One region of the Ruania suaedae genome, then DNA from elsewhere that is predicted to be linked to it. Evidence: riboswitches for the same ligand, from Rfam matches in the RefSeq annotation. Region 1 holds a riboswitch; the other holds the start of a gene.
The links. A riboswitch is a leader RNA that binds a small molecule or an ion and turns the genes downstream of it on or off. The one in region 1 is predicted to bind thiamine pyrophosphate.
Positions count from the first base shown of each region.

Region 1 (3,356 bases):
CAGGATGATCGCCGTGAACGTGCCGTCGAGGCCGAGGAAGCCGAGGGGGCCCGAGTCGGCGAGCAGCGTGCGGAAGGCCACGCCCACGACGACGGTGGGCAGCACGAACGGGACCGTCACCACCGCGCGCACGAGCCGCTGACCCCGGAAGGTGCAGCGATAGAGCACGTAGGCCGCGGGGATGCCGAGCAGAACCGATCCCGCGGTCCCGAGCAGCGCCTGGGTGAGGGTGAGGCGGACGATGCGCCAGGTCCGGGGACGGGAGAAGACCTCCGCGAACCCGCCCAGGTCGAGCCCGCCGCCGGTGACGAAGCCGCGGGTGATCAGCGAGACGACCGGGTAGGCGAAGAAGACGCCCAGGAAGGCCAGCGGGAGGCCGGCGGCCAGGCCCCAGATCCACCAGCGCGCAACCCTCACCCGATGACCGCTGCCGTCCACGCCTCGATCCACTCGTCACGGTGGGCGTCGATCTCCTCGGGAGCGACCTCGTGCGGATCCTCGGCCAGGGGCGCGAACTGCGTCCAGGCCTCGGGCAGCTCCACCTGGTCATCGACGGGATAGACGTACATCTGCTCCGGGATGTCGGCCTGCACCGGCTCCGAGAGCAGGAAGTCGATGAACGCCTGCCCGCCCTCGGGGTTGGCGGCACCGGCGATGACCCCGGCGTACTCGACCTGCCGGAAGCAGGTCTCGAGCAGCGCACCGGTGGGCGCCTCGCCCTCGGCGGTGTCCTCGCTCACCTCGAACGCCGGCGAGGTCGAGTAGGACAGCACGATCGGGCGGTCACCTTCCCCGGTGGAGCCGGAGAAGTCCACCGAGTAGGCATCCGACCAGCCGTCGACCACCTTCAGACCGTTGTCGGCCAGCTCCTCCCAGTACTCGAGCCAGCCCTCCTCGCCGAACGCCCCGACGGTGGCGAGCAGGAAGGCCAGGCCGGGGGAGGACGTCGCCGGGTTGGTGACCACCAGCAGATCGGCGTACTGCTCCTCGAGCAGGTCCTCGAAGTTCTCCGGCTCGGGGATGCCCGCCTCGGCGAACCAGTCGTGGTCGACGTTGAGGCAGACGTCGCCGATGTCGATGGGGGTCAGCGCCTCGGAGCCCTCGACCAGGTACTGCTCGGCGCTCGCCGGCAGCGCCGGCGAGGTGTGGTCAGCGAAGACCTCGGATCCGATCGCACGGCCGGCGAAGGAGTTGTCCACGCCGTAGGCGACGTCCCCGAGCGGGGAGTCGGCGGTGAGGATCAGCTGGTTGACGAGCGCGCCGCCGTCACCGGGGGCACTGAGCTCGACGGTGTAGCCGCTCTCGGCCTCGAAGTCGGCGAGGAGCTCGTCGGAGAGGCTGAAGGAGTCATGGGTGACCACCTGCACCACGCCACCCGCCTGGGCTCCCTCCTCCGACTCCGTCTCGGATCCGCCGGCGCCGATCACCGAGCAGCCCGTCAGTGCGGCGATCCCCGTGACGGTGGCCAGCGCCCTGAGCGCGGTGGTCGTCGGTGTCGCGGCACGCCGGCCGATGCGGTCGTTCATGTGTCCTCCTCGGATCAAAGGAGGGGTGAGAGAGATGCTCGACTTCCTTCGCCGGTGCTAACCGGAGCAGGTTCGAGGGTCTGCGGTGATCCGCACTCTCAGCGCCACGCGGCGCTCCCCTGTCGTGGCGCTCACGCTACACCGCTGGACGGGCCCGGCCGCGACGGCGGGGATAGGGTGACACAGAGCACCCGATCTCAGGAGACGAAGATGAACGTCCAGAAGCTGGTCACCACGGCCGCTGCCGTCGCCGCCGGGCTGGCCGCGAACAAGTTGCTCGGCGCCTCGTGGAAGAAGATCACCGGCCACGAGCCCCCCGACAACAACCCCGAGGCCGACGAGATCAGCATCGGTGAGCTCGTCGTCTTCGCGGCTGTCAGCGGCGCGCTGATCGCGTTCGCCCGGACTTTCGCCGCACGCGGCACCGCGAAGTGGCTGGGTTCGTCGCAGCTGTCCAAGGACTGAGGACTGCTCCGCTAGGAGTCCTCGCGTGATTGCGCCCGGTCCAGATCCTCGGTGAACTCGTCGGCCATGAGCAGATCCGACCTGATCTTCCCGGTCCGGTAGCCGGCTCGCGCCACCATGTGCGCGGCCACCGGCGCCGTGATGAGCTGGAAGACGACGACCAGGACCACCTTCCAGGTGACCTCGCTCGAGCCCAGACCGACGGCAAGGCCGGTCATCAGCAGGATGAGACCGAGTACCTGAGGCTTGGTGGCGGCGTGCATCCGCGAGAGAAGGTCGGGAAACCGGACGATGCCGATCGCGGCCACCAACGTCAGCGAGCATCCGCCGATCATGCAGATCGACGTGATCACCTGGGCGAGGGTCATGGCGCCCTCCGCTCATCTGCCTCGTCCTGGGCATCGGTGCCCCCGGTCAGCTGGGCACGCTCGCGGGCCTCGACCTCCGCGACCTCGGCAGGGGTGAGGATCCGCCGCTCGTCCTCCGGCTCGACGGCAGCGAAACGGGCCAGGGTCACCGACCCGACGAAGCCGACCAGCGCGAAGACCGTCAGCACCAGCACCACGTCCTCCCGGCCGTACCAGATCGCGACGAGCGAGAGACAGGCGACGAGCACGGCCACCAGGACGTCCAGGGCGATCACCCGGTCGAGCATGCTCGGCCCTCGCTCCACCCGGATCACCACCAGCACCGCGGCCACGGTGAGCAGCACGCCACAGATCCCCACCACGATCGGGCTCATCGGTTCGCCTCCTTCGTCGCCGAGCGCTTCCAGGGCCGCGGCGCGATCCCGGCAATAGCGATATCGGCATCGGTCGCCAGCGCATGCATCACCCGGCGCTCCTGGGAGAGGACGCTGGCGCGGGCCCTCTCCAGCGCGCCCGGCTGCGACACGTCCAGCACGTGCAGGTAGAGCATTCCGGTCAGGCGGTGCGCCTCCACGACCAGGGTGCCCGGGACGAGAGAGGTCAGCTCCGCGGTCAGGGTGAGGACCAGATCGGACTCCGAACGCAGTTGCACCCGGATCACGGCCCCGCGCGGGTTCTGTCGCACCCGCAGCACCCGCACGGCCACCGCGATCGACGCGCGCACGATGTCAGCGAGCAGGCGCACGAGCAGAGCCACCGTCCCGATCACTGACCATCGGCCTGCGAAACCGACCTTCGGCATCGGGAAGATCACCAACAACAGCGCGCTGACGACCAGGCCGGAGAGCACGTTCGCCGGTGTCACACCGCCCCACAGCAGCACCCAGACGATCGTCATCCAGACGGCCATCGGCCACTGGCTGAGCCTCTCCCACTTCCCGGACGCGCTCATCGCTCGCCCCCACTGCCCGACGTGGCACCTTCAGCGGCATCGGAG
Region 1 is NZ_CP088018.1:3,211,467-3,214,822, forward strand. It holds gene LQF12_RS14915 (ABC transporter permease) at 1-417, opposite strand, end outside; gene LQF12_RS14920 (thiamine ABC transporter substrate-binding protein) at 414-1,526, opposite strand; TPP riboswitch at 1,553-1,657, opposite strand; gene LQF12_RS14925 (DUF4235 domain-containing protein) at 1,737-1,991, shown strand; gene mnhG (monovalent cation/H(+) antiporter subunit G) at 2,003-2,359, opposite strand; gene LQF12_RS14935 (MrpF/PhaF family protein) at 2,356-2,733, opposite strand; gene LQF12_RS14940 (Na+/H+ antiporter subunit E) at 2,730-3,311, opposite strand; gene LQF12_RS14945 (Na+/H+ antiporter subunit D) at 3,308-3,356, opposite strand, start outside.

Region 2 (3,356 bases), 1.0 Mb from region 1:
CACGGACCCGCGGGAGGATCTGCTCGGGCGGCACGGCCCGGTTCTCCAGCGCGAAGCCCACCTCGTCGATCACAGTGGGCAGGCACAGCTGGTCAGCCGGGTCCTGTGTCAGGGTCGCGACCTGCATGGCCAGCTCCGGCACCGGCGTCACCCGGGGGTCGTGGCCGCACACCTGCCAGCTGCCGGTCACATCCGCCTCGATCGTGCCGGGGACCACACCGGCGAGCGCACGCAGCAGCGAGCTCTTGCCGGTCCCGGACCGGCCCAGCACGAGCAACCGCTCGCCGGCCGCGAGGTCCAGGTCGACCGCGGTGAGCACGGGGGCCTCGGCGCGGGGGTAGTGGATGCCGGCGCCGCGCAGGTGCACGACCACGTCAGGCGTCGCCCGGTCCGGACTGGGCTGCGGCTGCGCGGGTGGCGTGCTCGGCCTCCCGCGCCGCCCGGCCGATCGCATAGTTGTCCAGCACCCCGGTGCGCAGCAGCGCATCGCCGATCAGCTTGGCGAGCAGTCCGCACAGGATGATGCCGGAGGCGAGCTGGAAGCCCAGCCGCAGGGCGAAGAAGTCCTGCCCGAGCCAACCGAACCGGACCATGCCGAGGGCCAGGTTGGCCAGTGCGGCAGTGATCCCCGAGGCGATGAAGACCCACCAGCCGTACCGGCGATAGCGGGTCGCCGCGAAGGCGACCTCCGCGCCGGCACCCTGGATGAAGCCGACCAGGATCAGCATCGGCCCGACCGGGGAGGCGAGGAAGACCACCTCGACGATCGAGGCCACGATCTCCACCACGATGCCCGTTCCCGGTTTGCGGACGATGTAGATCGCGAGCGGCGCCACCACCATCCAGCCACCGACGAGCACGTTCTGCGCCAGGTCTCCGAACGGGCCCATGGCCACCTGCAGCCAGCCCCACAACTGCACCAGAGCCCAGTACAGGAAGCCGAAGACCACCGCCAGCACCGCCAGCAGGACGAGGTCGTGCAGCGTGATCGGACGCCGTCCGGCCGTGCGGCCGCCCCCGCGGGCGCTCATCGGGCGCCTGCCTGGGCGGTCGGGGAGTTCAGGGACACGGTGACGTGGGTGGTCACGTGCCGCACCTTCTCCCCCACGAGCAACCAGCCGGCGGCGACGGCGCCGAGCACGTCGGCCAGATCACCGTCGAGCCGGGTGACGTAGTGCTCGGAGCCGGTGAACACGCCGAGGTCCTGGGCGTGCTCGATCGCGGCGTAGATGCCGGCCATGTGATCAGCCTCGTGGCTGTCGTCCAGCGGGTAGAGCGCCCAGTGGGCGCTGGCCTGCACGCCCGTGGCGGGCAGTCGGGCGGGGACCTGAGGGGCGTACGCTGCGCCGTCGGCGATCTCGCAGGCGACCTCGCCCGGGCACCCCCGGGAGAGCAGCACGTGGGCGACGGTGTGCACACCGGTGCGGCCGGCGTGGGCGATCGCCTCGGTGAGGTAGGCCAGGATGCGATCCTCCCGGCCGCGGACGTGGGTGGATACGTCGTCGGTGGTGAGATCGAGACCGGTGGAGTCGGCGGTGTCGAGCGCCCCCAGGATCACCTCCACGAAGCGATCGGTCATCGGGTGCAACGAGAAGCGGGCGCCGACGCCGTAGGCGTCGGGGGTGGGGGCCGGGGTGTCGCTCGCGGGCATCAGGGGTCCCTTCATCGATGGGTCCCCGGAGGACGCAGTGGGCAACCACCGCGCACGGGTGCGCTGCGCCTGCCACTGTGCTGCCCTACTCCCTACGCCGGTGCGAACCGGGTCAGGTTCCGCGGGTCTGCGGCCGGTGTACCGACCACACTCTCAGCGCCTACGCGCTCCCCGGGGGCTTGTCACCGCACACCCTACTCCCCCGGGGCCACCAGCCACACCCGGCCGCGATGGCTCAGGGGCGGTACGGACCGAGGCGGGCCGAGCGGCGCCGGGGCCAGCGGCTGCGGGGCGCCGCCGTGCGGTCCGGCGGGGGCTGCTCGGGCGACGGCTCGGCGCCGTCCTCGTCGGTGCTCTCGTCGGTGGCCTGGTCGGCACTCTCGCCGGTGCGTTCGGTGGCGCTGACGCTCATGCTCTCCGCGGCGGCTCGTTCGCCGGCATTCGTCAGCTGCAGGCGCGGGCGCGCACCGATCCGGTACCGCACCTCCACGTCCCAGGACCGGCTCGCCCAGACCGCGGCAGCGGCCGCGACGACGAAGGCGGCGATGGCACCGACCCCGATCGACCAGCGCGGTCCCCAGGCGTCGGCGATCCATCCCACCAGGGGCGAGCCGATCGGGTTGCCCGCGAAGAGCACCACCACGTACAGGCTCATCACCCGGCCTCGGAAGGCAGGGTCGGTGCTGATCTGGATGGCGGCGTTCGCCGAGGTGAGCATCGTCAACGAGCAGAACCCGGCCGGGATACAGGCGAGGGCGAACAGCTCGTAGGTGGGTGCGAGCGCCAGCAGCGTCGCCGAGGCCGCGTAGCCGAAGGCTGCCAGGATGACCATCCGCACGCGCGGGCGTCTGCGGCGGGCCGCCATCAGCGCACCGGCCAGCGAGCCCACCGCGAGGATCGATCCGAGGATCCCGTACTCGCCGGCATCACGACCGAACTCCACCCTGGCCATCACCGCCGAGGTGAGCTGGAAGTTCAGGCCGATTCCGCCGACCACGAACACCACGATCATGATGAGGACGATGTCACTGCGGTGGCGCACGTAGGCGAAGCCGGCTCGCAGCTGTCCCCGTGCGCGAGGGGTGCGGGGCACGCGGCGTAGGTCGCTCGCGCGCATGGCGAGCATCGCCACGATCGTGGCCGCGAAGGAGGCCGCGTTGATGAGGAAGACCCATCCCGGCCCCACCACGGCGATCAGCAGTCCGGCGACCCCGGGGCCGATCATGCGGGCTGCGTTGAAGGAGGCGCTGTTGAGGGCGACCGCGTTCGGCAGCCCGTCCACGGGGACCAGCTCGGCGACGAAGGTCTGCCGGGCCGGGACGTCGAAGGCGCTGGCGATCCCCAGCAGCAGGGCGAAAACGTAGACGTGCCACAGCTCGGCCTGACCGCTCAGCACAAGTGCACCCAGAGCGGCCGCCAGCACGCCCATCGCGCCCTGCGTGACCAGCAGCAGTGTGCGCTTGTCCAGCCGGTCGGCGAGCACACCGGCGTAGGGAGTGAGGAGGACCGATGGGACGAACTGAAGTCCGGTGACGATACCGACGGCGGTACCGGAGTCGTCGGAGAGCTCGGTGAGGACGAGCCAGTCCTGCGCGATGCGCTGCATCCAGGTGCCGACGTTCGCCACGAGGGCGCCTGCGAACCACAGTCGGTAGTTGTACAGGCGCAACGAGGCGAACATTCTGTTCACTGGGTGGTGATCCTC
Region 2 is NZ_CP088018.1:684,949-688,304, reverse strand. It holds gene LQF12_RS03145 (ABC transporter ATP-binding protein) at 1-373, opposite strand, end outside; gene LQF12_RS03140 (ECF transporter S component) at 375-1,031, opposite strand; gene LQF12_RS03135 (YkoF family thiamine/hydroxymethylpyrimidine-binding protein) at 1,028-1,666, opposite strand; TPP riboswitch at 1,724-1,835, opposite strand; gene LQF12_RS03130 (MFS transporter) at 1,887-3,341, opposite strand; gene LQF12_RS03125 (MarR family winged helix-turn-helix transcriptional regulator) at 3,338-3,356, opposite strand, start outside.
Region 2: it holds a riboswitch for thiamine pyrophosphate, as region 1 does, so the genes downstream of both, LQF12_RS03135 (YkoF family thiamine/hydroxymethylpyrimidine-binding protein) here and LQF12_RS14920 (thiamine ABC transporter substrate-binding protein) in region 1, are expected to answer to the same signal.